4 regions of the Citrobacter sp. VF227 genome follow, and region 4 is predicted to be linked to each of the others. Evidence: predicted binding sites of a transcription regulator. Region 4 holds the regulator's gene; each other region holds the start of a gene.
What was found. The regulator PurR, encoded in region 4, represses purine synthesis genes. The targets are predictions, from matches to a motif close to CANGCAAACGTTTGCNTG.
Positions count from the first base shown of each region.

Region 1: a site for PurR is predicted at 2,142-2,159, ahead of upp (uracil phosphoribosyltransferase). Genes of this name have one in related genera too.
Region 2: a site for PurR is predicted at 2,457-2,474, ahead of gltS (sodium/glutamate symporter). Genes of this name have one in related genera too.
Region 3: a site for PurR is predicted at 2,521-2,538, ahead of raiA (ribosome-associated translation inhibitor RaiA). Genes of this name have one in related genera too.

Region 1 covers NZ_JBRFVF010000001.1:1,500,324-1,508,013, reverse strand. Annotated here, with positions in the region: gene purM (phosphoribosylformylglycinamidine cyclo-ligase) at 1-227, opposite strand, end outside; gene ACU8YC_RS07390 (6-phospho-beta-glucosidase) at 648-2,078, shown strand; gene upp (uracil phosphoribosyltransferase) at 2,262-2,888, shown strand; gene uraA (uracil permease) at 2,985-4,274, shown strand; gene ACU8YC_RS07375 (DnaA inactivator Hda) at 4,370-5,071, shown strand; gene arsC (arsenate reductase (glutaredoxin)) at 5,106-5,465, opposite strand; gene bepA (beta-barrel assembly-enhancing protease) at 5,478-6,941, opposite strand; gene ACU8YC_RS07360 (AI-2E family transporter) at 7,168-7,690, shown strand, end outside.
Region 2 covers NZ_JBRFVF010000005.1:294,531-302,220, reverse strand. Annotated here, with positions in the region: gene ACU8YC_RS17705 (AsmA family protein) at 1-892, opposite strand, end outside; gene xanP (xanthine/proton symporter XanP) at 1,014-2,405, opposite strand; gene gltS (sodium/glutamate symporter) at 2,631-3,836, shown strand; gene recG (ATP-dependent DNA helicase RecG) at 3,879-5,960, opposite strand; gene trmH (tRNA (guanosine(18)-2'-O)-methyltransferase TrmH) at 5,966-6,655, opposite strand; gene spoT (bifunctional GTP diphosphokinase/guanosine-3',5'-bis pyrophosphate 3'-pyrophosphohydrolase) at 6,666-7,690, opposite strand, start outside.
Region 3 covers NZ_JBRFVF010000007.1:183,773-191,462, reverse strand. Annotated here, with positions in the region: gene yfiH (purine nucleoside phosphorylase YfiH) at 1-521, opposite strand, end outside; gene rluD (23S rRNA pseudouridine(1911/1915/1917) synthase RluD) at 518-1,498, opposite strand; gene bamD (outer membrane protein assembly factor BamD) at 1,630-2,367, shown strand; gene raiA (ribosome-associated translation inhibitor RaiA) at 2,637-2,975, shown strand; Phe leader region at 3,078-3,203, shown strand; gene pheL (pheA operon leader peptide PheL) at 3,079-3,126, shown strand; gene pheA (bifunctional chorismate mutase/prephenate dehydratase) at 3,226-4,386, shown strand; gene tyrA (bifunctional chorismate mutase/prephenate dehydrogenase) at 4,431-5,552, opposite strand; gene aroF (3-deoxy-7-phosphoheptulonate synthase) at 5,563-6,633, opposite strand; gene ACU8YC_RS19800 (DUF2799 domain-containing protein) at 6,849-7,223, shown strand; gene ACU8YC_RS19795 (YfiR family protein) at 7,382-7,690, shown strand, end outside.
Region 4 covers NZ_JBRFVF010000001.1:240,607-248,296, reverse strand. Annotated here, with positions in the region: gene ACU8YC_RS01280 (C40 family peptidase) at 1-326, shown strand, start outside; gene sodB (superoxide dismutase [Fe]) at 454-1,035, shown strand; gene ACU8YC_RS01270 (MFS transporter) at 1,075-2,244, opposite strand; gene cydH (cytochrome bd-I accessory subunit CydH) at 2,420-2,509, opposite strand; gene purR (HTH-type transcriptional repressor PurR) at 2,807-3,832, shown strand; gene punR (DNA-binding transcriptional activator PunR) at 3,829-4,761, opposite strand; gene punC (purine nucleoside transporter PunC) at 4,875-6,080, shown strand; gene cfa (cyclopropane fatty acyl phospholipid synthase) at 6,371-7,519, shown strand; gene ACU8YC_RS01240 (riboflavin synthase) at 7,555-7,690, opposite strand, start outside.

The DNA.
Region 1 (7,690 bases), 1.3 Mb from region 4:
TCCATTGCCAGACGCAGTTTTGTGCCAACGCCATCAGTGCCGGAAACCAGTACCGGTTCACGATATTTTTGCGGCAATGCGCACAGCGCACCGAAGCCACCCAGACCACCCATAACTTCCGGACGACGCGTTTTCTTTACTACGCCTTTGATTCGATCAACCAGAGCATTACCTGCATCAATATCAACACCGGCATCTTTGTAGCTAAGAGAGGTTTTATCGGTCACTGCCTGCTTCCCCACATGTTTACTTGCAGTAAAAGTTAAATTCGGCGCAATTCTAACAGGGAAAGCAAACGTTTGCGAGCCTGCTCTGCATCAAGTTTTATCTGCTGATTTTTTCAGCATCTTACAATCATTTATCTATTTGTTTGAACTGCGCCACGAAAATGAAACCGGGTACAGTCTTGTGCTTGAAACCTGCCAGCGGAATGCACAGTATCGTACTGAAACCGGTTTCTGTTTTCTGTTACGAACCTCATTTATACCCTAAATAATTCGAGTTGCAGGAAGGCGGCGACGCAGCGAATCTCCAGGAGCGTACATAAGTACGTAACTGGAGTGAGCGAGAAAAGCCAACGCACATGCAGCTTGAAGTATGACGGGTATAGAGCGTTTTGCGCAGACTCATCACGATAGGGGAAGGGGATGTCAGGATTTAAAGCAGATTTCATGTGGGGTGGCGCTGTCGCTGCTCATCAACTGGAAGGTGGCTGGCAGGAGGGCGGTAAAGGAATTAGCGTTGCCGATGTCATGACGGCGGGGGCGCATGGTGTGGCGCGTGAAATTACTGACGGTGTCATTGCCGGTAAAAATTACCCTAACCACGATGCCATCGATTTTTATCATCGCTATAAAGACGACATAAAGCTGTTTGCCGAAATGGGGTTTAAATGTTTTCGTACTTCTATTGCCTGGACGCGGATTTTTCCCTTAGGCGACGAAGCGCAACCCAACGAAGCTGGCCTGCAGTTCTATGATGATCTGTTCGACGAATGTCTGAAATATGGCATTGAGCCGGTGATTACGTTGTCGCACTTCGAGATGCCCTACTATCTGGTGACGGAATATGGCGGCTGGCGCAACCGTAAGCTGATCGACTTTTTTGTCCGTTTTGCCCGGGTGGTTTTCACTCGTTACCAGCACAAAGTGAAGTACTGGATGACGTTTAATGAGATTAACAATCAGGCAAATTATCACGAAGACTTCGCGCCCTTTACTAACTCTGGTCTGAAATACCTGCCCGGTGAAGATCGCGAACCGGTCATGTACCAGGCGGCGCACTATGAGCTGGTAGCGAGCGCGCTGGCAGTAAAGGCCGCACGTGAGATAAATCCGGCGCTGCAAATTGGTTGCATGATTGCGATGTGCCCAATTTATCCGCTGACCTGTGCGCCGAATGACATGATGATGGCGATGAACGCCATGCACCGCCGCTACTGGTTCACTGACGTACACGTGCGCGGCAAGTATCCGCAGCATCTGATGAACTATTTCGAACGCCGTGGCTTTTTACTTGATATCACCGAGGAAGATCGCCAGGTACTGACTGAAGGCTGCGTTGATTACATTGGCTTTAGTTATTATATGTCTTTCGCGACGCAGGCTACGGCAGATAATCCACAGCTGGATTACGATGAGTCGAAAAGCCTGGTTTCTAACCCGTACGTGCAGAAGTCGGACTGGGGCTGGCAGATTGATCCGGTCGGTTTGCGCTATTCCCTGAACTGGTTCTGGGATCACTATCAACTGCCGCTGTTTATTGTAGAAAACGGCTTTGGTGCGATTGACGTGCAGCAGGCCGACGGCTCGGTGGATGATTCCTATCGTATTGACTATATGGCCGCGCATATCCGCGAAATGAAAAAAGCGGTGGTGGAAGATGGCGTGGATCTGATGGGCTATACCCCGTGGGGCTGTATTGATTTAGTCTCGGCCGGGACGGGGGAGATGAAAAAACGCTACGGTTTTATCTATGTTGATAAAAATAATGACGGGAGTGGGACATTAGCACGCTCGCCGAAGAAATCTTTTTCCTGGTATCGAAACGTCATCCAGAGCAACGCTGAAAATATTTAAAATTCATAGTGTTGACAATAAGCCCCGACCTCAAAGCGGGGCTTGTTTTATACTCATCATCCGGACGCAAACGATTTTGGTTGATCCATATCAAGCGTATGCAGTGTTGCGCCAGAGACGAAAAGCGGTATAATCCGGCGATTTTTTTTGTGGTTGCCACTCGTCTGAGGAAAGGAGAAGAGTATGAAGATCGTGGAAGTCAAACACCCACTCGTCAAACACAAGCTGGGACTGATGCGTGAAAACGACATCAGCACTAAACGCTTTCGTGAACTCGCCTCGGAAGTTGGCAGCCTGCTGACTTATGAAGCAACCGCTGGTCTGGAAACCGAAAAGGTGACCATTGAAGGCTGGAATGGTCCGGTTGAAGTTGACCAAATCAAAGGTAAAAAAATCACCGTTGTGCCAATTCTGCGTGCGGGCCTGGGCATGATGGAAGGCGTACTGGAAAACGTTCCAAGCGCGCGTATCAGCGTGGTAGGTATGTACCGCAATGAAGAGACGCTGGAGCCGGTTCCATACTTCCAGAAGCTGGTTTCTAACATTGATGAGCGTATGGCGCTGATCGTTGACCCGATGCTGGCAACCGGCGGTTCGGTTATCGCTACCATCGACCTGCTGAAAAAAGCAGGCTGCAGCAGCATTAAAGTACTGGTACTGGTTGCCGCGCCGGAAGGTATCGCGGCGCTGGAAAAAGCGCACCCGGATGTCGAGCTGTACACCGCCTCCATCGATCAGGGACTGAACGAGCACGGATACATTATTCCTGGGCTCGGCGATGCCGGCGATAAGATTTTTGGTACCAAGTAAATGAATAAATAAAAAGAAGCCGACTTTAAGAGTCGGCTTTTTTTTGAATAAAACAACCCAATCGCTAATAACAAACAACACTCAGAGGAAAACACTATGACGCGCCGTGCTATCGGGGTGAGTGAAAGACCGCCGCTTTTACAGACAATCCCGCTTAGTTTGCAGCACCTGTTCGCCATGTTTGGCGCAACGGTACTGGTGCCAGTCCTGTTTCATATCAACCCTGCTACCGTTCTGCTGTTTAACGGCATTGGTACGTTACTGTATCTCTTTATTTGTAAAGGTAAAATTCCGGCTTACCTCGGTTCCAGTTTCGCGTTTATTTCCCCGGTTCTGCTGCTGCTGCCGCTAGGGTATGAAGTGGCGCTGGGCGGTTTCATTATGTGTGGCATCCTTTTCTGCCTGGTTTCATTCATTGTTAAGAAAGCCGGTACTGGCTGGCTGGATGTAATGTTCCCGCCTGCGGCTATGGGCGCAATCGTTGCCGTCATCGGTCTGGAGCTGGCTGGGGTCGCTGCGGGCATGGCGGGATTACTGCCTGCTGAAGGACAAGCGCCAGACTCAACAACCATCATCATCTCAATGGTGACGCTGGCGGTGACGGTATTTGGTTCCGTACTGTTCCGTGGCTTTATGGCGATTATCCCGATTTTGATTGGGGTGCTGGCCGGTTACGCGCTCTCCTTCGTGATGGGCGTCGTGGACACCACGCCGATAGCGCAGGCTCACTGGTTTGCTCTGCCAACGTTTTACACACCGCGCTTTGAATGGGTCGCTATTCTGACCATTCTGCCTGCGGCGCTGGTGGTTATTGCTGAACACGTCGGGCACCTGGTGGTAACGGCGAATATCGTAAAAAAAGATTTGATTCGCGATCCAGGCTTGCATCGTTCTATGTTTGCTAACGGCTTGTCGACGGTGATCTCCGGCTTCTTCGGTTCTACGCCGAACACCACGTACGGCGAGAACATCGGCGTTATGGCGATTACCCGCGTTTACAGTACCTGGGTTATTGGTGGCGCGGCGATTTTCGCCATTCTGCTCTCTTGCGTGGGTAAACTGGCTGCGGCGATCCAAATCATTCCACTGCCGGTCATGGGCGGCGTATCTCTGCTGCTGTACGGCGTGATTGGTGCTTCCGGTATTCGCGTGCTAATCGAGTCAAAAGTTGATTACAACAAAGCACAGAACCTGATCCTGACCTCGGTTATTTTGATCATCGGCGTCAGCGGCGCGAAAGTTCACATCGGTGCTGCTGAGCTGAAAGGCATGGCGCTGGCGACTATTGTGGGTGTCTGTCTGAGCCTGATTTTCAAAGTTATCAGCCTGCTGCGTCCGGAAGAAGTGGTGCTTGACGCCAAAGATGCCGACACTGAGCAACAGTAAACCTTTGACCGGGCGGCGACGCTGCCCGGTTCTATCGCGACGCATTTCTGTGTTAAACTCAACGCGATTTTATGAAATCCTGGGTTGAGGTATCTCTGAACACACCGGCACAGCTCTCTTTGCCACTTTATCTGCCTGACGACGAAACTTTCGCAAGTTTCTGGCCGGGGGATAACTCCTCTTTACTGGCTGCACTGCAAAATGTGCTGCGTCAGGAACATAGCGGGTATATTTATCTTTGGTCGCGTGAAGGCGCTGGCCGTAGCCATTTGCTGCATGCAGCCTGTGCGGAACTGTCTGCGCGGGGCGATGCGGTAGGCTATGTGCCGCTTGATAAGCGCACCTGGTTCGTCCCCGAGGTGCTTGACGGTATGGAGCATTTGTCGCTGGTCTGCATCGACAACATCGAATGCGTGGCCGGCGATTCGCTATGGGAAATGGCGATCTTCGATCTCTACAATCGCATCCTGGAGTCGGGGAAAACTCGGCTGCTGATCACCGGTGATCGCCCGCCAAGGCAGCTCAATTTGGGGCTGCCAGATCTCGCTTCGCGCCTGGACTGGGGGCAAATCTATAAGCTACAGCCGCTTTCTGATGAAGATAAACTGCAGGCGTTGCAATTACGCGCCAGGCTACGTGGGTTTGAACTGCCGGAAGATGTGGGACGCTTTCTGCTTAAGCGTCTGGATCGGGAAATGCGTACGCTGTTTATGACGCTGGATCAACTTGATCATGCATCAATCACCGCCCAGCGTAAGCTGACCATTCCGTTCGTAAAAGAGATACTGAAGCTGTAAGCGCCGCAGCCAAAAGACTGCGGCAGGTTTCAGGTTAACCGACGATTTCCAGTACCTGCTCCGGGGGACGTCCAATTCGTGCCTGGCCTTTGGCAACCACAATGGGGCGCTCCATCAGTTTCGGGTTTTCTACCATTGCCTGAATCAGCGCATCTTCACTCAGGTTTTTGTCCGCCAGGTTAAGTGACTTATAGAGATCTTCTTTCTGGCGCATCAGCTCACGCGCGCTGGACATGCCCAGCATCTGCAGAAGTTCACGCAGGGTCGCGGGGTCAGCCGGGGTTTCCAGATATAGCACCACTTCCGGATCCACGCCGTTGGACTTCAGTAATTCCAGTGTTTCACGGCTCTTGGAGCAGCGTGGGTTATGGTAGATTTTAATCGCGTCGGACATTTTTCTTTCCTGTTACATCTTGGTGTACGGTTTAAAGCGTTCTTGCAGCTGGCGTAGCTGGTCGATACGGGCATCGTATCTGGCCTGTTGTTGACTGCCCAGTTTCACCTGGGAACTTGCGCTGCTGAGCATCGAAATCGCCTGATCCAGACGTCCGGCGAGGGCATACCCTTCAGCGCGCGCCGCCAGCTCCTGATCGCGGTTGTTCAGGTTGGCTTCCGTTTGCGCTAACAGATCCCAACCGTTAGGGTCATCCTTATGGTTAAATGTATAGCGATTCAGGATGGTTGCCGCTTCTTTGGCTTGTCCGCCCTGTAGATACGCATTCGCCAGGTTAAGCTGCAGTACCGGGTTGGTTCGCAGGTCACGGGCGTTTTTCAGCCGGTTAATGGCGTCGCTGGTTTTCTTCTGGCCGAGATCGATATCCGTTGCCAGGTCGAGATACCAGGCATTGTTTGCATCCGCCGCCAGCAGCGGTTGCAGCGCTTTACGCGCCTCGTCATATTTGCTGGCTTCCATCGCCTGCAATGCACGCCCATACTGGGCGGCACGTTGTTCACGTACGTTGCCTTTCGACCAGTTACTCAGCAGGTCATCGGTCAACTGGTTACGACCTGAGTTGTACATGCCCAATGTTCGCGCCTTAGCAAGATAAAAATCTTCCGATGATTGGACGACAACCGGACGCATCTGGTTGGCGCGGTTACGGGCATCCGCCAGACGGCTTTCAGGCAGGGGGTGAGTCAGCAAAATTTCCGGCGGACGCGAAGAGTAACGGGCCTGATCGAGCAGTTTTTCGAGGAACGTTGGCATGGCCTGGGGATCAAAGCCCGAACGTTGCAGTACCTGAATACCGATACGGTCTGCTTCTTGTTCATTTTGTTGCGTAAAGCTAATCATACCCTGACGTGTACCTGCCAGCGTACCGGTCAGCGCAGCCATACCCGCCTGCGGGCTGGCCATCGCCAATAAAATTGAACCTAACGCTCCAACCCACGTTAACGGCGCGCTGCGTTTCTGATCTTCCATTGCACGTGCCAGGTGGCGCTGAGTGACATGGGAGATTTCGTGCGCCATGACCGATGCTAACTGGCTTTCGTTATCGGAATAGCGGAATAGTGCGGAGTGCAGGACAACGTTGCCGCCAAAGAAAGCAAAGGCGTTGATTTCATCGTTGTTAATCAAAAAGAAGGTGAAGGGCGTTTTTACCGAGTCGGCGTGCGAGACCAGACGCATACCCAGAGAATTAATGTATTGGGTCAGCAACGGATCGTTAATTAATGGCGCACTACCGCGCAGCTGGCGTACGTAATAATCGCCCATCTGCATTTCCTGTCCTATGGAAAGCGTACTCCCTGCCGAGGTTCCCATATCAGGCAGGGTGTCCGCGGTGTCTGCAAATGCGGGCGCGACCTGACTGATAGTCAGTGCGGCAATGAGGGTAGCAACCAGGTTTTTTTTCAACTGCCTGAACATAACCTCTGTCCTGTATTCTTTTTTGAGATAGCCATTTGACCAATGCCGTGAAGTATCGTTCACACTCCGCAAGCTTAGGGAGTGTAACTGCGAAACCTGACGATGAACACCCAGGAAAAATGTCTTTTCACTTTGCGTAATCAGCCATAAAAAGCGAAGTCTTTTTTGTGACATTTCGATACAATTCGGGATCGCAATCCCGCTATTGGGTTCATGGAAGGGTTTTATGCTCGAAATGTTGATGCAATGGTATCGTCGCCGCTTTAGCGACCCCGAAGCCATTGCCCTGCTGATTATTCTGGTTGCCGGTTTTGGCATCCTGTTCTTCTTTAGCGGTCTTCTGGCGCCGCTACTGGTCGCCATAGTGCTGGCGTATCTGCTTGAGTGGCCAACGGTGCGGCTGGAGCATATTGGTTGTTCACGACGTTGGGCGACATCGATTGTACTTATTCTGTTTGTCGGTATTTTGCTGCTGATGGCGTTTGTGGTGATGCCCGTTGCGTGGCAGCAGGGGATCTACCTGATCCGCGATATGCCCGGCATGCTCAATAAACTGTCTGATTTTGCCGCTACCTTGCCGCGGCGTTATCCGGCGTTGATGGATGCGGGCATTATTGATGCGATGGCGGAGAATATGCGCTCGCGAATGCTCACCATGGGCGATTCGGTGGTGAAATATTCGCTGGCTTCACTGGTCGGTTTACTAACGCTGGCGGTCTATCTGGTGCTTGTCCCGTTGATGGTGTTCT
Region 2 (7,690 bases), on a different contig from region 4:
CGTTCATTGACAATTTTCCTTCCTGAGTTTGCCAGTCGTCCTTGCTGAAGGTCATGTTGCGCAAGCTCAGGTCGAGATCCGTAACCGCCCAGTCAGGGCCTTGCAGACGGGCATCCGTCACTTCCAGACGACCAATTTGCAGGGAAGGAATGGTGCTTAACGGGGCAAAAAAATCGGCCAACGATTTGTCGCTTTGCAACCGAATATCGTTCAGACGCAGATTCTCCACTACCCAGCTACCGTCGGCATTGCGCTGCGCTACACCGGTTAATGCCCCACGCGCCACGTCCGCGCCAATATTGCTTAGCGTCACCCGGTCATGGTCGATGCTGCCTTCAATCAATACGTTGGTCGTCGGGACGTCGTTCAGCGTCAATGAACTGGCGCTAAGCTGAATTTGCGCTTTGCTGCCGAGAATTTTACCCGCCTCAGGGCTCCAGGGCATGACGCCGCCGTTAACGCGCTGTGCGCTCAGGGTCCATTCGCTGCCGGGGCTGTTAAGCGCCATATCCTGTAACTGCAGGCGATCGGCCTGGAACGGCATCGGTGCGGTTTGTTGGGACAAATTCAGCGTGCCGTTTTGCAACAAAATGGTGTCGACATGCAGCGGGTCGGTGATTTGGCGGCTGCTCAGTCCGATATCGACCGTTTTGGCGACCAGCGTGGCGGGCTGACCATCCCGGCCAAAGGTGACGTTTTCCAGCAGAATATGGGAAGGGGAAGAAAACCGGTGATCGATGGCATCAAATGCCAGATGGTAGCTGCTGTTCTGTGAAACCCAGGCGCTGACGCGCTCTGCGCCCCAGCGTGTTTGCAGTAGAAAATAAAGGCCGAGGATCGCCACTGCAAGGGCGATCAGCACGTAAAGAAGCAGCTTTCCAATAAATTTCATGGTCTTCCATCCTGCGAAGTGCACATAATCAAGTTATGCACGATTTAGATGGAATGCTCAAGGCGGGAATGGTGAAAGAGCGTTACAGCGGCGTCGATTCAGAATCAACGCCGCATTTTGCTTATTGCTTCTCTGGAGGGAATATCAGGTTCAGAACGATAGCGGTAATACCGCCTGCAGCAATGCCGGAAGAGAGCAAGTTTTTCACCCAGTCCGGGGCGAACTGCAGGATCAACGGCTGCTGGGAAACGCCCAGACCGACGGCCAGCGACAGCGCGATAATCAGAATCGCACGACGGTTTAGCGGTTCGCGGGACACAATACGCACGCCGGATGCGGCGATAGTACCGAACATTACCAGCGTTGCCCCGCCCAGTACTGGCTCAGGAATATGCTGTACAAAACCGCTGACCGCCGGGAACAGACCCAGCGCGATCAGCATCAGCGCCACCACAAAACCAACATAGCGGCTGGCAACGCCCGTTAACTGAATAACCCCGTTGTTCTGACCAAAACAGGAGTTTGGGAAGGTATTGAACACGGCGGAAACAAATGAATTCAGACCGTTCGCTAGTACGCCGCCTTTCAGGCGTTTCATGTATAGCGGACCAGAAACCGGCTGCTCGGAGACATCGGAGGTAGCCGTAATATCACCGATAGTTTCCAGCGAGGTAATCATAAAGACCAGCATCAGCGGCAGCAGTAAGCTCCAGTCAATGCCCAGGCCGTAATACAGCGGTGTTGGCACCATCAGCAGGTCCTGACTTACCGGCGCGGTATTTTGCGGCAGCATGTCCATAAACCAGGCCAGCAGATACCCTGCCGCCATCGCAATCACCAATGACGCAACACGCAGGTAAGGGTTGCGTTGACGGTTAAGCAGGATGATTAGTGCCAGCACCACGCCAGCCAGCAGTAAATTCTTCGGTGCGCCAAAGGTGTTGTCGCTCATTGCGGCATAGCCGCCGCCAATCGACGTCAAACCTACCTGAATCAGCGACAGGCCGATAATCATCACCACCACGCCTGAGACCAGCGGAGTAATAATACGACGTGCCAGATGCAGTACGCGTGAGATAACCATCTCAGTGCAACTTGCCAGCATCAGCGTACCGAACAGCGCCGCCATCATGGTTGGAACATCTGCGCCACCGGTTTTTAGCGCCGTACCACCCATAATCAGTGGAGCAACAAAGTTAAAGCTGGTGCCCTGAATGGATAACAGTCCCGAGCCGACCGGCCCCCAGGCTTTGATCTGAATGATAGAGGCTACGCCGGAAGCGAACAGCGACATACTGATAATGTGTTGAGTATCCTGAGCCGGTAAACCGAGCGCCTGGCAAATTAACAGAGCAGGGGTGATCACCGCGACGAACATGGCCAGCAGGTGCTGACAGGCGGCAAACAGGGTCTGGGCTAGCGGGGGGCGATCTTCAAGACGGTAAATCAGTTCACTGTTGTGAGTCTGCGCAACCGGTTGCGCATTTGTTGACTCTACGGCGTTAACGGACATCAGAGGCAATCCCATGGTGGAAAAGCGGTGATTTTATCTGACCAGGGCTGAAAAGCAAACGTTTGCTAGTGGGTATTCTTAATATTTAAAACGGATAAACAAACATTTTTATATAACTTTTCATCATTTTCTGCTTAAAATCCACCCCGAAAACTCAATAAGAGCTAAAAATCGGTCTGAAATGCATCGTGCGTGATTGTGCTAAACGCACTAATGGAGCTGTAAATGTTTTATCTCGATACGTTATCAACACTGGTTGCGGCAACCCTTGTGTTGTTGCTCGGACGTAAGCTCGTCCAGTCTGTCTCATTTCTGAAAAAATACACTATTCCTGAACCTGTCGCTGGTGGGTTGCTGGTGGCGATTGCGCTGCTGGTGTTGAAAAAAAGCATGGGCTGGGAAGTGAACTTCGACATGACCCTGCGCGATCCGTTGATGCTGGCGTTCTTCGCTACCATCGGCTTGAACGCCAATATTGCCAGCCTGCGCGCAGGTGGCCGCGTGGTGGGTATCTTTCTGATTGTGGTTGTTGGCCTGCTGCTGATGCAAAACGCTATCGGTATTGGTATGGCGACCCTGCTGGGTTTGGATCCGCTGATGGGTCTGATCGCCGGTTCGATAACCCTCTCAGGCGGACACGGAACCGGAGCCGCGTGGAGCAAACTGTTTATTGAGCGCTATGGTTTCGCCAATGCGACTGAAGTGGCGATGGCTTGCGCAACGTTCGGCCTGGTGCTAGGTGGACTGATTGGCGGTCCGGTGGCGCGCTATCTGGTCAAACACTCCACTACGCCAGATGGCATACCGGATGATCAGGCCGTGCCGACCGCGTTTGAAAAGCCGGATGTCGGGCGCATGATCACTTCGCTGGTGTTGATTGAAACCATCGCGCTGATCGCTATCTGTTTGACGGTGGGAAAAATCGTTGCGCAAATGCTGGTCGGAACGGTGCTGGAACTGCCGACCTTTGTCTGCGTGCTGTTTGTTGGGGTGATCCTCAGTAACGGTCTGGCATTACTGGGCTTTTATCGGGTGTTCGAGCGTGCGGTTTCGGTGCTGGGTAACGTAAGTTTGTCGTTGTTCCTGGCGATGGCGCTGATGAGTCTGAAGCTGTGGGAACTGGCTTCTCTGGCCCTGCCGATGCTTGCAATCCTGGTTGTTCAGGCCATTTTCATGGCGCTGTACGCAATATTCGTCACCTGGCGCATGATGGGTAAGAACTACGATGCCGCTGTGCTGGCAGCCGGGCACTGCGGTTTTGGCCTCGGCGCGACGCCAACGGCGATTGCCAACATGCAGGCAATTACCGAACGTTTTGGGCCATCCCATATGGCGTTTCTGGTGGTGCCGATGGTGGGCGCGTTCTTTATCGATATCGTCAATGCGCTGGTGATTAAGCTGTATCTGTTGTTGCCGATTTTTGCGCAATAATGGTTGTGCGGCGGAGTAACATCCGCCGACACTCCGAATTGACTATGCGTTGGAGTAGCGTTCGGTTTCCGGCATCCAGCGCTCTATTAGCGCTACGGCCTGTTGCGGATATCGTTCGTGAATATGGCGAGCAATGCGCTGAACTTCCGGGATAATAGCCTGATCGCGCAGTAAATCCGCGACTTTAAATTCTGCCGTTCCAGTCTGGCGAGTACCCAAGAGCTCACCGGGACCGCGAATCTCCAAATCTTTTTGCGCAATAACGAACCCGTCGTTGCTGTCGCGCAGAACCTGCAGGCGTTTTTGCGCGGTTTTTGACAGCGGTGATTTGTAGAGCAGGACGCAGTGGGAGGCCACCGCGCCACGACCTACACGGCCACGTAGCTGATGCAACTGGGCCAGGCCCAGGCGCTCCGGGTTTTCAATAATCATCAGGCTGGCGTTGGGCACGTCCACACCCACTTCAATCACCGTGGTAGCAACCAGCAGATGCAGTTCACCCTGCTTAAATCCCGCCATTACCGACTGTTTCTCGGCTGGCTTCATTCGGCCGTGTACCAGGCCAATATGGAGTTCTGGCAGCGCAATTTTAAGCTCTTCCCACGTCGCTTCTGCTGCCTGAGCTTCTAACAGATCAGACTCTTCAATCAGCGTACAGACCCAGTATGCCTGGCGCCCCTCGTGGGTACAGGCGTTGCGTACGCGATCAATGATGTCGCTGCGGCGGGTGTCCGGAATCGCCACCGTAGTGACGGGCGTACGTCCTGGTGGGAGCTCATCAATGACCGATGTGTCGAGATCGGCATAAGCGGTCATCGCCAGCGTGCGCGGGATTGGCGTGGCAGTCATGATTAGCTGGTGCGGATGGAAACCCTGCTGCTGGCCTTTCTCCCATAACGCCAGACGCTGATGCACGCCAAAACGATGCTGTTCATCGATGATAACCAGCGCCAGTCCGTTGAACTGCACCTGTTCCTGGAAAATTGCGTGCGTGCCGACAATCATCTGCACCTGACCGCTGGCGATAGCTTCCTGCTGCGCCTGGCGCGCTTTACCTTTCTGTTTACCTGCCAGCCAGCCCACTTCAACGCCCAGCGGCGCAAACCAGTTACGGAAGTTATTCGCATGCTGTTCAGCAAGCAGTTCGGTGGGTGCCATCAGCGCAACCTGCTTACCATGTGCGATAGCGCGCAGGGCGGCTAACGCCGCGACCAGGGTCTTACCGGAGCCGACATCGCCCTGTACCAGGCGCATCATCGGGACATCCAGTGCCATATCACGTTCGATCTCAGCGGTAACGCGGGCCTGTGCGCCAGTCGGTTTAAACGGTAGCGCCGCCAGCAGCTTATCTTTCAGCGCGTTGTTTACGCTCAGCGGCTGGGCATGAAAACGCTGCGCCCCGGCGCGTAATGCCAGCATACTGAGGTTATGCGCCAGCAGCTCTTCCAGAATGAGACGTCGCTGCGCCGGATGCTGACCGGTTTCCAGATCGCTCAACTGCAGTGACGGCGGTGGACGGTGCAAAGTGCGCAGGGCTTCTGGCAGGCTCATCATGCCTTGCAGTAATTCCGGTGGTAGCAGTTCGGCAATGGCACAAGTATCAAGCAAATCCAGCGCCTGATCGGTCAGTTTACGCAGCGTAGCCTGTTTAACACCTTCGGTAGTTGGATACACCGGCGTGAGCGTTTCCTGCAATTCCGGCGTGCTGAGATCGCCCTGCACGCGGTATTCCGGGTGGATCATCTCAGCGCCGTATTTCCCGCGTTTGGCTTCGCCATAGGCCAGTACCCGACGCCCGGTGGCGAGACTGTTTTTCATTGCTGCGCTGAAGTTGAAAAAGCGCATGGTGAGAATGCCCGAGCCATCGCTGATCTGACAGGTCATCATCCGGCGACCGCCAAAGGTGATATTGCAGTTCAGCACTTCGCCTTCAACGGTGGCATAGACGCCCGGCAGCAGTTCGCCAATAGGGTACAGATGCGTGCGGTCTTCGTAACGCAGGGGGAGGTGTAGCAGGAGGTCCTGCACGGTGTGCAGGCCAATTTTCGCCAGTTTACTGCTTTGCGCTGCGCCAACGCCGGTCAGAGAGTTGAGTGGGATGGCATCCAGTAAACGGCCTTTCATCGCGTTTATCTCGCAGACTGCATAGTGGCCCACCACGTTGCATCGGCTTCAATTTCGCCCTGCGTGTTTACGTGAGGGTAGGGAAGGCCTTTGCGCTTAGCGACATTCGCCAGCACAGGATAACCGCCTTCAAACAGCAAACGCTGCTGCTCATCTTGCGGCAGCATACTGTTTTCTCGGCGGTACATACCGGCGTTTTGCCGCTGACGCTGTGCTTCGTACAGAATCAGCGCGGAGGCGACTGAGACGTTCAGCGACTGCACCATGCCAGTCATGGGAATGATGATATCCTGATCCGCCAGATCCAACGCTTCCTGAGTAATGCCGGTTTTTTCCTGGCCCATCAGGATGCAGGTGGGGCGTGTGTAATCAATCTCGCGAAAATCCACAGCTTTATCTGACAGATGGGTTGCCAGAACCTGCATACCCCGGTTTTTTAAATGTGTGACCGCATCGCTAATGGTGCGGTGCGTTTTAACCTGCACCCAACTATTGCTGCCTGCGGCAGAAGAGGCCATGGTACGCATGCGGCTACCCGGCCAGACGGCGTGGACTTCATGCACGCCGACCGCATCTGCAGTACGAATGATAGCGGAAACGTTATGAGGCTTGTGGACCTCTTCCATGCAGACGGTCAGATCGGGCTGACGACGTGCGAGCATCTCGCGGATACGTGCATAGCGCTGTTCATTCATAAAACGTGTTCTAGTTACGGTTACGGGTGACTTTAATCACGTCCGGCATGACGCGGATTTTGCGCATGATATTCGCCAGGTGCACACGGTCGCGGGCGGTCAGGCGAATAAAGGCGCTATAGACGCGGCCATCTTTCTCTTCCGTATTCAGACTTTGAATATTGGAGGTGGTCGTGTTAATTGCCGCCGTCAGGTTCGCCAGAGCACCCTGGTGGTTAAACATATCCACCTTAATCTCAGTGATGAACTCCTGCTCCGTCTCCTTATCCCATTCCACCGCCATAAACTTCTCAGGCTCTTTCTGGTAGCCACGAATGTTACGGCAGGATTCATGGTGAATCACCAGACCTTTACCCGGGCTGACGTGGGCAATGATGGGATCGCCTGGAATCGGACGACAGCATTTCGCGAAGGTGATCAGCACGCCGTCTGCGCCTTTAATCGGCAGATGACCGTGACCAGATTGCGCTGGGACGTTTGCCGTTGCTTCGCCCTGCTGGAGGTTTTTCGCAACCACCACGCTCATGGCGTTACCCAAACCAATTTCTGCGAGCAGATCGTCAAGCGTGGCGAGCTTCATGCGCTCAAGCTCACGCTGGATGCTTTCTGGTGGGATCTCAGCCAGTTTACGGCTACCGCCCAGGGCATGGTTGAGCAGTCGACGCCCCAGGCTGACGGAATCATCGCGCTTGAGGTTTTTCAGCAACTGGCGAATTTTTGCTCGTGCTTTCGAACTAACGACGAAGTTGAGCCATGCTGCATTCGGACGTGCGCCCGGCGCGGTAATAATCTCAACGGTCTGACCGCTAAACAGTGGTTGTGAAAGCGGGTAAGGCTGTCTGTCGACACGTGCGCCGACGCAGGCGTGACCGATATCGGTATGTACGGCGTAGGCGAAGTCGACAGGTGTAGCACCGGCAGGCAGTTCAACAATACGCCCTTCCGGTGTGAAAACATAAATCTCATCCGGGAAGAGATCAGATTTGACGCTTTCAATAAATTCAAACGAGCTACCGGCGCTCTGCTGCAGTTCCA
Region 3 (7,690 bases), on a different contig from region 4:
TCCATAAACGCTTCGCGGACTTCTGCTCCCACTTCAAACGCGTCCGGGCCAATCGCAGGGCCTAGCCAGGCGATAATGTTTTCAGGTTTGTCGGCAAAACACGCCACCGTCTCTTCCAGCACACCTGCGCATAATCCTCGCCAACCCGCATGGGCCGCCGCAACCTCCGTTCCTGCGCGATTGCAAAACAGCACCGGCAAACAGTCAGCCGTCATCACCGCACACACGGTGCCCGGCATGTTGCTGTATGAAGCATCTGCACGTTTGGAGGCGTAAGGCTCGCCAGTCAGTTTCAGAACGTCCTTACCGTGGACCTGTTCCAGCCAGACGGGTTTTGCAGGCAGATTGCCCGCAGCAAACAGCCGCATGCGGTTCTCCTCAACATGCTCCGGGTTATCACCGCAATGGGCACCCAGATTCAGCGAATCGTAAGGCGACATACTGACACCGCCAATACGAGTAGAACTACACGCCGCGACACCCTGCGGTATCGGCCACTGCGGGACAATTAGCTTACTCATAGCCAGGCAATATCATCCTTATGTTCTTCGAAATCAGCACGCATCACTTCAATCAACTGCACCATATCTTGTGGAATTGGCGCGTGCCATTCCATTTCGATACCGGAAATTGGATGATACAAACGCAGCATGGTCGCGTGCAGCGCCTGACGATCGAACTTACGCAATACGGAGATAAATTCGTCAGAAGCGCCTTTCGGTGGACGCGGACGACCGCCGTAGACCTGATCGCCCACCAGCGGATGGGTGATATGCGCCATGTGCACGCGGATCTGGTGCGTACGTCCGGTTTCCAGACGCAACCGCAGACGCGTGTGCACACGGAAGTGTTCCATGATGCGATAGTGCGTCACCGCAGGTTTCCCCATCGGGTGTACCGCCATGTGCGTACGCTTAGTCGGGTGACGGCTAATCGGCTCCTCAACGGTTCCGCCTGCCGTCATGTGACCAATCGCCACGGCTTCGTACTCACGGGTAATTTCACGCAGCTGCAGCGACTCCACCAGTCGCGTTTGCGCAGGAACGGTTTTTGCCACCACCATTAATCCCGTCGTGTCTTTATCCAGACGGTGCACAATACCGGCACGAGGAACATCCGCGATCGGCGGGTAGTAATGCAGCAATGCATTCAAGACCGTGCCATCAGGATTACCGGCGCCCGGATGCACCACGAGATCACGGGGTTTGTTGATGACAAGAATGTCGTCATCTTCATAAACGATATCCAGCGGGATATCCTGAGGTTCAAAACGCACCTCTTCGTCAATTTCTGCATTGATGGAGACGCGTTCTCCACCCAACACTTTTTCTTTCGGTTTATCGCAAAGATTGCCATTTACCAGCACGCGCTGATCAAGGATCCATTCTTTTATGCGCGATCGTGAATAATCAGGGAACAATTCGGCCAAAGCCTGATCTAAGCGTTGACCGAGCTGATTTTCGGAGACTGTTGCGGTGAGTTCTACTCGTTGTGCCATAAACTGCTTCTTCGTTTAACGTTGGGTTTTACGGCTTTGCCGTTTAATATAGTGTGCTATTGTAGCTGGTCTTAACCGGGAGCAGGAACAGAGAATCTCCCGTAATACATTTTGAGGAAAGTCAAAACGTCATGACGCGCATGAAATATCTGGTGGCAGCAGCCACGTTGAGCCTGTTTTTGGCGGGTTGCTCTGGTTCAAAGGAAGAGGTGCCCGATAATCCGCCAAATGAAATCTACGCGACTGCTCAGCAAAAGCTGCAGGACGGTAACTGGAAACAGGCAATAACGCAATTGGAAGCGTTGGATAACCGTTATCCATTTGGACCGTATTCTCAGCAGGTGCAATTAGATCTCATCTACGCCTACTACAAAAACGCCGATCTGCCGCTTGCTCAGGCTGCCATCGATCGTTTTATCCGTCTTAATCCGACACACCCTAACATTGATTATGTCATGTATATGCGTGGCCTGACCAATATGGCGTTGGACGATAGCGCACTGCAAGGGTTCTTTGGTGTTGATCGCAGCGATCGCGATCCGCAACACGCCCGAGCTGCGTTTAATGACTTTTCCAAACTGGTACGTGGCTATCCGAACAGCCAGTACACTACTGACGCCACCAAACGTCTGGTATTCCTGAAGGACCGTCTGGCGAAGTATGAATACTCCGTTGCGCAATACTACACTGCCCGCGGAGCATGGGTCGCTGTGGTAAACCGTGTGGAAGGTATGCTACGCGACTACCCTGATACTCAGGCAACACGTGATGCTCTGCCGTTAATGGAAAAAGCTTATCGCCAGATGCAGATGAATGCGCAGGCAGAAAAAGTAGCGAAAATCATTGCCGCTAACAGCAGCAATACCTGATTTACCTCAGAATGCAAAACGGCAGCCCTTGGGCTGCCGTTTTTTTATCCGTTAACGCCACAACTGAAGCGGTTTAGCTGCAACGCATCTCATCAAATATGGCCTGCTTTCTGGTATTCCTCAAGTAAAATATCGCCTGTTCCTGCTGTGCCTCACAAAAAGGTTTTCTTGACAAAAAGCGACAAAATAATGTGATTTAAATCACACATTTTGACATTAGGAACGGTATGCTGGAATCACCAAGACGGGAAAGACAAGAGGTAAAATTTATGACAATGAACATTACCAGTAAACAAATGGAAATTACTCCGGCAATTCGCCAGCATGTCGCAGACCGTCTCGCCAAACTTGAAAAATGGCAAACTCATCTGATTAATCCACATATCATTCTGTCTAAGGAGCCACAGGGTTTCATTGCTGATGCCACCATCAATACACCGAACGGACATCTGGTCGCCAGCGCAAAACACGAGGATATGTACACCGCAATTAACGATTTGATCAACAAGCTGGAACGGCAGCTCAATAAAGTGCAGCACAAAGGCGAAGCCCGTCGTGCAACAGCTTCAGTAAAAGACGCCAACTTCGTCGAAGCAGAAGAAGAGTAGTCCCTTACATTGAGTGTATCGCCAACGCGCCTTCGGGCGCGTTTTTTGTTGACATGGTGAAAACAGTACGGGTACTTTACTGATATAGCCAAAGGAAAATTACATGAAACTTGTCCCGTTCTTCTTCGCATTCTTTTTTACCTTCCCCTGAATGGGAGGCGTTTCGTCGTGTGATAAAGAATGCGAAGACGAACAATAAGGCCTCCCACCACGGGGGGCCTTTTTTATTGATAACAAGAAAGGCAACACTATGACATCGGAAAACCCATTGCTGGCGCTGCGCGATAAGATCAGCACGCTGGATGAAAAATTACTGGCCCTGCTGGCTGAGCGACGTGGACTGGCCGTAGAAGTTGGCAAAGCAAAACTGCTTTCGCATCGTCCGGTTCGTGATATCGACCGTGAGCGCGACCTGTTAGACCGCCTGATTCAGCTTGGCAAAGCACATCATCTTGATGCTCATTATATTACTCGCCTGTTCCAGCTGATTATCGAAGACTCCGTCCTGACACAACAGGCACTGCTCCAGCAGCATCTGAACAAAATCAATCCGCACTCTGCGCGCGTAGCCTTCCTCGGCCCAAAGGGTTCATATTCTCACCTCGCCGCCCGTCAGTATGCCGCCCGCCACTTTGAACAATTTATTGAAAGCGGCTGCGCAAAATTTGCCGATATCTTTAATCAGGTTGAAACCGGACAAGCTGACTACGCGGTGGTTCCGATTGAAAACACCAGTTCCGGCGGGATTAACGACGTTTACGACCTGCTACAACACACCAGCCTGTCTATCGTTGGCGAGATGACCATCACAATTGACCACTGTGTGTTGGTATCCGGCACAACGGATCTCGAGACTATTGAAACGGTTTACAGCCATCCGCAGCCGTTCCAGCAGTGCAGCAAATTTCTGAGTCGCCATCCACACTGGAAGATTGAGTACACCGAAAGTACCTCTGCGGCAATGGAAAAAGTTGCGCAGGCTAACTCGCCGCGCGTGGCGGCTCTGGGGAGCGAAGCCGGAGGCGTACTGTATGGTTTGCAGGTTCTTGAGCACATTGAAGCTAACCAGACGCAAAACATCACCCGCTTCGTGGTACTGGCGCGCAAAGCAATCAATGTTTCTGACCAGGTTCCGGCAAAAACCACGCTGCTGATGGCGACAGGACAACAGGCGGGTGCGCTGGTTGAAGCGCTGCTGGTATTGCGCAACCATAATCTGATTATGACCAAACTGGAGTCACGCCCAATTCACGGCAATCCGTGGGAAGAGATGTTTTACCTGGATATTCAGGCCAACCTGGAATCGCCTCAGATGCAAAAAGCATTGAAGGAACTGGGTGAGATTACGCGTTCGATGAAAGTACTTGGCTGCTATCCAAGTGAAAATGTGGTGCCGGTCGATCCGAGCTAACGTTTTATAATGCCGGATAGCGCTAAGATTATCCGGCATTCTATTTACTGGCGGCTATCGTTAGCCTGGCGCAACAACGTACGGCTTTCGCTCTGAAAGCGCTGAGCGTAATCGCCAAACCAGTGCTCCACCTTACGGAAGCTGTCGATAAACGCTTGCTTATCGCCCTGCTCCAGTAAACCGATCGCCTCACCAAAACGTTGGTAGTAGCGTTTGATCAGCGCAAGGTTGCTCTCAGACGACATAATAATATCAGCATAGAGCTGCGGATCCTGGGCAAACAGACGTCCTACCATCGCCAGCTCAAGGCGGTAAATCGGCGAAGAGAGCGCCAGCAACTGTTCCAGTTGAACATTCTCTTCCGCTAGATGCAGACCGTAAGCAAAAGTCGCAAAGTGACGTAGTGCCTGAATAAACGCCATATTCTGGTCGTGTTCAACGGCGCTGATCCGATGCAACCGCGCCCCCCACACCTGAATCTGTTCGAGAAACCACTGATAAGCTTCCGGCTGACGTCCGTCACACCAGACGACGACCTGCTTGGCCAGACTGCCGCTGTCCGGACCAAACATCGGATGCAATCCCACCACCGGGCCATCGTGCGCCGCCAGCATCGCCTGCAAAGGACCATTTTTCACCGAAGCCAGATCCACCAGGATACAGTCAGAAGGCAGGCGCGGTAATTTGGCGATCACCTGCTCGGTGACGTGGATCGGCACACTGACGATCACCATGCCGGCATCAGAGACGATCTCCGGCGCGCGATCCCAGTCCTGCTGTTCCAGGATCCGCACCTGGTAACCTGACAAGGTGAGCATTTTTTCGAACAGACGTCCCATCTGACCACCGCCACCGACGATCACCACCGGGCGCAGAGAAGGACAAAGTGTTTTAAACCCTTTGTCATTTTCGCTGGAGTAGGACTCACGCATAACCCGACGCAACACATCTTCAATCAGGTCCGGTGGCACGCCCAGAGCTTCCGCCTCTGCCCGGCGGGAGGCCAGCATAGAGGCTTCCCGCTCCGGTACGTAGATCGGCAGCCCAAAGCGGCTTTTTACTTCACCGACTTCGGCAACCAACTCCAGGCGGCGTGCCAGTAAGTCCAGCAACGCCTTGTCGACTTCATCAATTTGATCGCGTAATGCGGTCAATTCAGCAACCATAACCAACCTCTTATGCTACACGCGCCGACAGCTGACCGTTTAAATCCTGGCTAATTTCACGCAACAGCGCATCCGTCATTTCCCAGCTAATACAGGCATCGGTTACGGACACGCCGTATTTCATTTCGCTGCGCGGCTGTTCAGAAGACTGGTTGCCTTCGTGAATATTACTTTCGATCATCAAGCCAATGATCGAGCGATTGCCATCTTTGATTTGTGCAATCACAGATTCAGCCACGGCAGGCTGGCGGCGGTAATCTTTATTGGAGTTACCATGACTGCAATCTACCATCAGAGAAGGTCGTAGTCCCGCCTGCTCCATCTCTTTTTCGCACTGGGCGACATCTGCCGGACTGTAGTTCGGCGCTTTACCACCACGCAGGATCACGTGACCGTCCGGATTCCCCTGAGTTTGCAACAGCGCAACCTGCCCGGCCTGATTAATACCAACAAAGCGGTGCGACTGTGCCGCCGCTCGCATGGCATTAATGGCGGTCGCAAGACTACCGTCAGTACCATTCTTAAAGCCGACCGGCATGGAAAGACCGGAAGCCATTTCGCGGTGAGTCTGCGATTCCGTGGTACGGGCTCCGATTGCGGACCAGCTAAACAGATCGCCCAGGTATTGCGGACTATTTGGATCCAGCGCTTCAGTTGCCAGCGGCAGTCCCATATTCACCAGTTCAAGCAGCAGTTGACGCGCAATTTTCAGTCCTGCTTCAACATCAAAAGAGCCATCCATGTGAGGATCGTTAATTAACCCTTTCCAGCCGACGGTGGTACGGGGTTTTTCAAAATAGACGCGCATCACCAGGTAGAGGCTATCGCTGACCTCTGCGGCAAGGGCTTTAAATCGACGAGCGTACTCAATAGCCATTTCAGGATCGTGAATGGAGCATGGACCACATACCACCAGCAAACGCGGATCGCGACCGGAGATAATATCTGAAATGATTTTACGCGACTGGGAGATTTGCGCTTCTTGCGCCTGGCTCAGCGGAAATTCAGCTTTCAGCTGCTCCGGAGTCATCAGAACCTGTTCGTCGGTAATATGTACGTTGTTCAGCGCGTCTTTTTGCATGATGGTGATCCTGTTTAGCTCGTTTGCGATAGTTAATCCTCAGCGAGGAGGAAATAACGATACCACAACAGGTAAAGATTTCAATCCACAATCCGTAAATTTTAATTTACAACACGCAATTTATCAGCAGAAAAAGCCGCTAAGAGCGTACAATTAAATTTACACCATTCAATATTCAAATCCGCTATGCTTAAAAAAACAAGGGAGCACGGGCAATGAAGCAACTCATCAGCACCTTATTTCTATTCCTTCTTAGCGGTTGTCAAATAGATCCCTATACCCACGCCCCCACCTGGACAGGGACCGACTGGTACGATGCCGGTATACAAGATGCCATTTCGGGCTATGCCGTTAAAGATAATGAAACTCTTGCCGACAACTTCAATGATCCCGACGTCGATCGTACGAAATATCTTAAGGGTTTCGCCGAGGGGCAACGTAAAATCTGCCAGCAGGATTTTGTTTACGCCAGGGGGCTGGCCGGGAAAACCTTTCCCCAAAGTTGTGATACGGTCGAAAATGTAGACCAGTTACATAATGCCTGGCAAAAAGGATCAAATGAAGGCTCCGCCTCAATAAGATTAAATTAAACAATGAGTTAAACTTTACAATCAACTAGGATTTAACTTAAATCACCAGCAGCTTTATCCCTGGAATAATGACGACTTAGGAAAATAATGTTATTTTGTCCTAAACAATTTTGAATGTATTTCGACGCTTTACGGCAAATGCTGGTAGGTAACTATTCATGAGCTATTCTTACCGACTCATACTTCTACTGGCACTGCTCCTGACCGGGTTACCGCTGTACGCCCAAAGCATTACAGAAGAAGCAAAATCTGTACGTGCTATGGTTTCCGGTATCGTTAGTTATACACGCTGGCCTGCACTTTCCGGGCCGCCCAAACTGTGTATTTTCTCTTCATCGCGTTTTTCCAGTGTTCTGGAAGATACCAGTACTGGGGCATTACCCTATCTTCCCGTCATCATTCGTACGGAACAAGAAATATTAGTTTCGCAGTGTGACGGTTTTTATTTTGGAAAAGAATCACCTACT
Region 4 (7,690 bases):
GAACCGGGTTTGACTGCAGCGGTCTGGTCTATTATGCCTATAAAGATCTGGTGAAATTCCGCATTCCCCGTACTGCGAACGAAATGTACCATCTACGTGATGCCGCGCCGATTGAACGTGGCGAACTGAAAAATGGCGATCTGGTCTTTTTCCGTACTCAGGGTCGCGGAACAGCCGATCACGTTGGTGTGTATGTCGGCAACGGAAAATTTATTCAGTCCCCGCGCAGCGGCCGGGAAATTCAAATCACCTCGCTGAGCGAAGATTACTGGCAGCGCCACTATGTGGGCGCTCGCCGGGTAATGACGCCAAAAACAATTCGCTAAAAACTTACCCTACAGAACATGCTGTAGGGTAAGTTCTTCTTTTGCATAACCTTTCAATTTGCTACCCTATCCTTACTCACAATGAGGCTATTGTGTGTACTCAATATAAATAATAAGGAGAGAAGCAATGTCGTTCGAATTACCTGCATTACCGTATGCCAAAGATGCTCTGGTCCCGCACATTTCTGCTGAAACGCTGGAATACCACTATGGCAAACATCACCAGACTTACGTTACTAACCTGAATAACCTGATCAAAGGCACGGCGTTTGAAGGTAAATCACTGGAAGAGATCGTTCGTAGCTCTGAAGGTGGTGTATTCAATAACGCAGCCCAGGTCTGGAACCACACTTTCTACTGGAACTGCCTGGCACCGAACGCAGGTGGCGAACCGACTGGTAAACTGGCCGAAGCCATTGCAGCCTCCTTTGGCAGCTTTGCAGATTTCAAAGCACAGTTCACCGATGCCGCTATCAAAAACTTCGGTTCTGGCTGGACCTGGCTGGTTAAAGGAACGGATGGCAAACTGGCTATCGTTTCAACCTCCAACGCGGGTACGCCGCTGACCACCGACGCGACGCCACTGATGACCGTTGACGTATGGGAACACGCCTACTACATCGACTATCGCAATGCTCGTCCTGGCTACCTGGAACATTTCTGGGCGCTGGTGAATTGGGAGTTTGTTGCGAAGAACTTCGCAGCATAAAAAAGATAACGCAGAAGGGCTTCCTTCTGCGTTTTTGCATTAATTCGCGGTAGTGCAAGCCTCTTCAGGCTGTCTTCTTGCGGAAATGAACACCAGCAGCAGCGCAAGCCCTGCCACAATCGCCCCCATCACAGGCACAAAACTGTAACCCAGTCCACCGGATATCACCGCCCCACCGGCTGCGGCCCCCAGTGCATTCCCCAGGTTAAATGCGCCAATATTGACTGACGATGATAAACCCGGCGCTTCGCTGGCAACACGCATCACTCGCATCTGCAACGGTGGAACCACTGCAAATGTCGCCGCACCCCAGACCACCATACTGACCGCCGCGCCAGGCTCATTACGCGCAAGGAAAGGAATGGCCAGCATAATAACCATTAACAGCAGTAAAAAGCCTTTCAACGTACCATTGACTGAACGGTCAGCCAGCTTGCCGCCAAAATAGTTACCGATTGAGAAGCCCACGCCAATCAGCACCAGCATACCGGTCACAAATGCTGGTGTGGCATGAGTGATAGTGTGCAGCACCGGTGAGATGTAGGTATAAAGCGTGAACATCGCCCCTGCTCCCAGAACGGTCGTCAGCAGAGCCGACAGCACCTGAGGACGCATAAGTACCGCCAGTTCGCTGCGGACATCCGGACGCTCTCCCGCCCCGCCTTTGGGTAATGAGAAGAACAGACTGACCATGGCGATAACGCCGAGCCCTGCCGTTGCCATGAACGACATGCGCCAGCCGATGCTTTCACCAAGCCAGGTCGCCGCCGGAACGCCGCCAATATTGGCAATGGTTAACCCCATAAACATGGTTGCCACGGCACTGGCCTGTTTATGTTTGGGCACCACACTTGCAGCAACCACAGAGCCAAGGCCGAAAAATGCCCCGTGATTAAGACTGGTCAAAATGCGTGATAACATCAGCGTGGAGTAATCCGGTGAAATCGCCGAGAGGACATTACCCAACGTGAAAATCGCCATCAGGAAAATCAACGCATTACGTCGCGCACGATGAGACAATAATAATGTCATCAGCGGAGCCCCCACCATCACGCCAACCGCATACGCGCTGATTAACATGCCGGCGGCCGGAATCGAAACATCCACTCCTTTGGCTATGACGGGCAATAATCCCATTGGCGAAAATTCGGTGGTGCCAATGCCAAACGCTCCGATCGCCAGCGCCAGTAAAGGATAATTGAGTTTCATATTGCGACTCCGTAACGTCGAGCCGTGGCGCGACATAAAATAAGAGTCAAAAGCATGACATTGATCGCAAAATTAATAAAGTTAACAAAATTGCAAAAGACTTTTGCTTATTCGCAAACAATAGAAGAGATAGACGAGCGGAAAGAGTGAGGGAGAGCTAACTCCCTCGAGGAAATTAATGCAGCGCTGCGGTCAGGCCACCCGCGACGATCAAACCCAGAACAATAATGGTAGTCACTAACGAAAATTTCAGATCGGTGCTCATCAAGTTTTCTCCTTTTTATTCCCACACAAAAAGTGATATTGCGCATTTTTACACACTTGAAAGCAAAAATCTCTCACGATTTATATTGATAACTGCTTTTAACTCTTCCCCTTTTCGTTAAGATCAGACAAAATTCCACGCTTACTTGATTAGCGTACCGGCCATTGACCCCTTCCTGACGTTCCGTGTCGTTTTCCCGGCGTGCCGCAACCCTTACGTTGCGCTAAGGGTGTGTGAAGGCAAACGTTTACCTGGAGTATTCTCAGGAGCTTAGGATATGGTCTGGAGTGAGATGTAATGGCAACAATTAAAGATGTAGCGAAGCGAGCAAACGTTTCCACTACAACCGTATCACACGTGATTAACAAGACGCGCTTTGTCGCGGAAGAAACGCGTAATGCTGTCTGGGCGGCAATCAAAGAGCTGCACTATTCTCCGAGCGCAGTTGCGCGCAGCCTGAAGGTGAATCACACCAAGTCTATTGGCTTGCTGGCCACCAGCAGTGAAGCGGCCTATTTCGCTGAAATTATCGAAGCCGTTGAGAAAAACTGTTTCCAGAAAGGCTATACCCTGATTCTGGGTAACGCATGGAACAGCCTTGAAAAACAGCAGGCTTATCTGTCGATGATGGCGCAAAAGCGCGTTGATGGTCTGCTGGTGATGTGCTCTGAGTATCCGGAGTCGCTGCTTTCGATGCTCGAAGAATACCGCCATATCCCGATGGTCGTCATGGACTGGGGCGAGGCCAAAGCCGACTTTACCGATACCGTCATTGATAATGCCTTCGAAGGTGGTTACATGGCGGGTCGGTATCTGGTCGAACGCGGTCATCGTGAGATTGGCGTGATCCCAGGCCCAATGGAACGTAACACCGGAGCCGGGCGTCTGGCTGGCTTTATGAAAGCGATGGAAGAAGCGCTGATAAAAGTACCGGACAACTGGATTGTCCAGGGGGATTTTGAGCCTGAATCCGGCTATCGCGCCATGCAGCAAATTCTGTCACAGCCGCATCGTCCGACCGCCGTCTTCTGTGGTGGCGATATCATGGCGATGGGTGCGCTGTGCGCCGCTGATGAGATGGGACTGCGGGTACCGCAGGATATCTCGCTTATCGGCTACGACAACGTGCGCAACGCCCGTTTCTTCACGCCGGCTCTGACGACCATTCACCAGCCTAAAGATTCGCTCGGTGAAACGGCCTTCAATATGCTGTTAGACCGTATCGTGAATAAACGCGAAGAGTCGCAATCTATCGAGGTGCATCCGCGTCTGGTAGAGCGTCGCTCCGTTGCCGACGGCCCGTTCCGCGATTACCGTCGTTAAGACCGTTGTGCGGGAGCCTCATCTGGCTCCCGCAGCCACTCTTTGTTCAGCGTTTCGCTATCCCCTAAATAGTCCAACAGCCAGCTCAATGCAGGTGACGTATCGTTCTGTTGCCATGTCAGACAGCATGCGGCATCAGGAAATGGATTTTCCAGCTGTAGCGCGACCCACTTGCCGCTATCGATCCACGGTTTGGCAAAATGCGTCGGTACCATGCCAACACACAACCCTGCGGATAAGCAGGTAGCGGAAGATTCCCAGTCAGGCACCACGACACGTTTTTGGTTATCCAGCAGCCAGGTAATGCGTTTTGGCAGCGTACGGGAAGTATCTTCACGCACCAGCGACGGCCAGTTGCGCAACGTGTCGTCGCTAAGCGGCCCAGGCATTGACGCCAACGGATGATGGCTGGCCACCACGCAACTCCAGCTCAGCATTCCCATGTCGCGAAAGGTATAGCGTCCCCCCACCGGAATCGCCTGCGTGGCGCCAATTGCCAGCTCAACGCGACCATCGGACAGCGCATCCCAGACGCCGTTAAACACTTCCTGAAAAACCAACAGTTCCACATCATCAAAATGACGATAGAAATCCACGATCATCTGTCGGGTGCGATCCGGGCGAACAATGTTATCTACCGCAATCGCCAGCTGTCCGCGCCAGCCGTTGGCAATTTGCTGACATTGCTGGCGGGTGATCTGCATTTTTTTGATAACAGAGCGGCCTTCTTTGAGAAACCACGCACCGGCAGGCGTCAACTCCACATCCCGATGACGTCGCTCAAAAAGCGGCACCGCCAGCCACTCTTCCAGCTGACGTACGGTGTAGCTTACCGCTGAGGGTACACGGTGCAACTCCTGCGCGGCCGAACTAAAGCTGCCATTACGCGCAACCGCATCAACCACTTCAAGTGAATATTCCGACCACATATTCTGCCTGCAAAAAATTTGAAATCAGTAAGCAAATATTAGCGTTTCACAGCAAGAATTACACTCACTACACTCAGCGGCATTGTTCTACTGCTAAAAAAAGAGAAATGATGATGCAACCTGGGAAAGGGTTTTTAGTCTGGCTGGCGGGTCTTAGCGTGCTCGGCTTTCTGGCAACGGATATGTATCTGCCCGCCTTCGCCGCAATTCAGTCCGATCTGCAAACGCCTGCATCAGCCGTCAGCGCCAGCCTTAGCTTGTTCTTAGCCGGTTTTGCCGTGGCACAGCTTCTGTGGGGGCCACTTTCCGACCACTACGGCCGCAAACCTATTTTGTTGCTGGGTTTATCTATCTTTGCTCTGGGTAGTCTGGGCATGCTGTGGGTTGAAAACGCCACAGGCCTGCTGGCGCTGCGTTTTGTTCAAGCCGTTGGTGTCTGTGCGGCATCGGTAATCTGGCAGGCGCTGGTCACTGATTATTATCCGTCACAAAAAGTAAATCGCATCTTTGCCACCATTATGCCGCTGGTCGGATTATCTCCGGCATTGGCGCCGTTGTTAGGCAGTTGGATCCTTGTACATTTTTCCTGGCAGGCCATTTTCGCCACCCTGTTTGCCATAACCCTAATTCTGATGCTTCCTGCCCTGCGCTTAAAACCAACGGCTAAAGCGCGCGACGACAGCCAGGATAAACTGACATTCGCCACCCTGCTACGCTCGAAAACCTATCGCGGGAACGTACTGATTTATGCCGCCTGTTCCGCGAGCTTCTTCGCATGGCTGACGGGCTCCCCGTTCATCCTCAGCGAAATGGGCTACAGCCCGGCAGTGATTGGCCTGAGCTATGTACCGCAAACCATCGCCTTCTTAGTCGGCGGTTACGGCTGTCGCGCTGCGTTACAAAAATGGCAAGGTCGTCAACTGCTGCCATGGTTACTCATCCTGTATGCGATTAGTGTCGTTGCCACCTGGGCTACCGGCTTTATTCACCATGTTGCGCTCGCTGAAATCCTGATCCCATTCTGCGTGATGGCGATTGCCAACGGTGCCATCTACCCTATCGTTGTCGCTCAGGCATTACGCCCGTTCCCGCAGGCGACCGGACGAGCAGCCGCATTGCAGAATACGTTGCAGTTGGGTTTATGCTTCCTGGCAAGCCTTGTGGTTTCCTGGCTGATCGCCACCCCGCTGCTCACCACTACCAGCGTGATGCTGACTACGGTGCTACTGGCGGCCGTAGGGTACAAAATGCAATCACAGAAAGCTGGCACCCCTCAAACAGACGACCGTGTGCAAATTGTCCACGGAGAGTCTCACTAATAATTACCGCGGGCTATTAATTAGCCCGCTAACAATTATATGTTGAATCATAAAAAATTCAGGCCTATACTGATTTCCGGTTTTTAAAAAAACGATAATTTTTATGCGGTAACGGGAACAAGAACGTTCTCGTATTCCCACGGATGGTCTTTTCGGCAAGGGTTCCTCCCTTCCTCTGTTCTACGTCGGATTATAGATTCACGGATTAATTTCGTGAGATTTCTCACACAGCCCAAAAAAGCGTCTACGCTGTTTTAAGGTTCTGATCACCGACCAGTGATGGAGAAGCTATGAGTTCATCGTGTATAGAAGACATCAGCGTACCGGATGATAACTGGTACCGCATCACCAGTGAATTGTTAAGCCGTGCAGGCATCGCCGTTAATGGTCCGGCACCGGCAGATATTCGCGTTAACAACCCTAGATTTTTCAAGCGCGTATTGCAGGAAGGATCGTTAGGTTTGGGTGAAAGTTATATGGATGGCTGGTGGGAATGCGACCGGCTGGACATGTTTTTTAGTAAAGCCCTGCGCGCCGGTCTTGAAAACCAACTCCCCCGCCATTTCAAAGATACACTGCGAATTGCAGCGGCTCGCCTGTTTAATTTGCAGACCAAAAAACGTGCGTGGGTTGTCGGCAAAGAACATTACGATTTAGGCAACGATCTCTTTTCCCGCATGCTCGACCCTTATATGCAGTATTCCTGCGCCTACTGGAAAGATGCCGACACACTGGAATCTGCCCAGCAGGCGAAGCTGAAAATGATTGCCGAAAAACTGCAGTTGCAGCCAGGAATGCGGATACTCGATATAGGCTGCGGCTGGGGTGGCTTGTCCCAGTTTTTGGCATCACAATATGGCGTAAGCGTGGTAGGCGTGACCATTTCTGCAGAACAACAGAAAATGGCGCAAGCGCGTTGTGCGGGGCTGGATGTCACCATTTTGCTGCAGGATTATCGCGACCTGAACGACAAATTTGATCGCATTGTCTCCGTCGGCATGTTTGAACATGTAGGACCGAAAAATTACGCGACCTATTTTGACGTAGTCGATCGCAATTTAAAACCGGACGGTCTCTTTTTGCTGCATAGCATCGGTTCTAATAAAACCGACAATAACGTTGACCCGTGGATCAATAAATATATCTTCCCGAACGGCTGTTTACCGTCAGTTCGCCAAATTGCCAACGCCAGCGAGCCGCATTTTGTGATGGAAGACTGGCATAATTTTGGTGCGGATTACGATACCACCCTGATGGCCTGGCACGAACGTTTCATGAGTTCCTGGCCTGAAATCGCCGATAATTACACCGAGCGCTTTAAACGGATGTTCAGCTATTACCTGAACGCTTGCGCAGGCGCATTTCGCGCTCGCGACATTCAGCTATGGCAGGTGGTTTTCTCCCGCGGAGTTGAACACGGCCTACGCGTTCCCCGCTAATTATTATCGCCCCCGTGCTAACGGGGGCTTTACTCTCAGGCTCCTGCTTCACCTGTGACGTTGCTGATAGCGCTTTCTCGCGCCGCCAGCACACGCTCAACGGTATCAACCACCGCCTGCGTTTGCGGATCGATTTCGATATTGACCCGCGCACCCAGTTTTTTCTTGCCA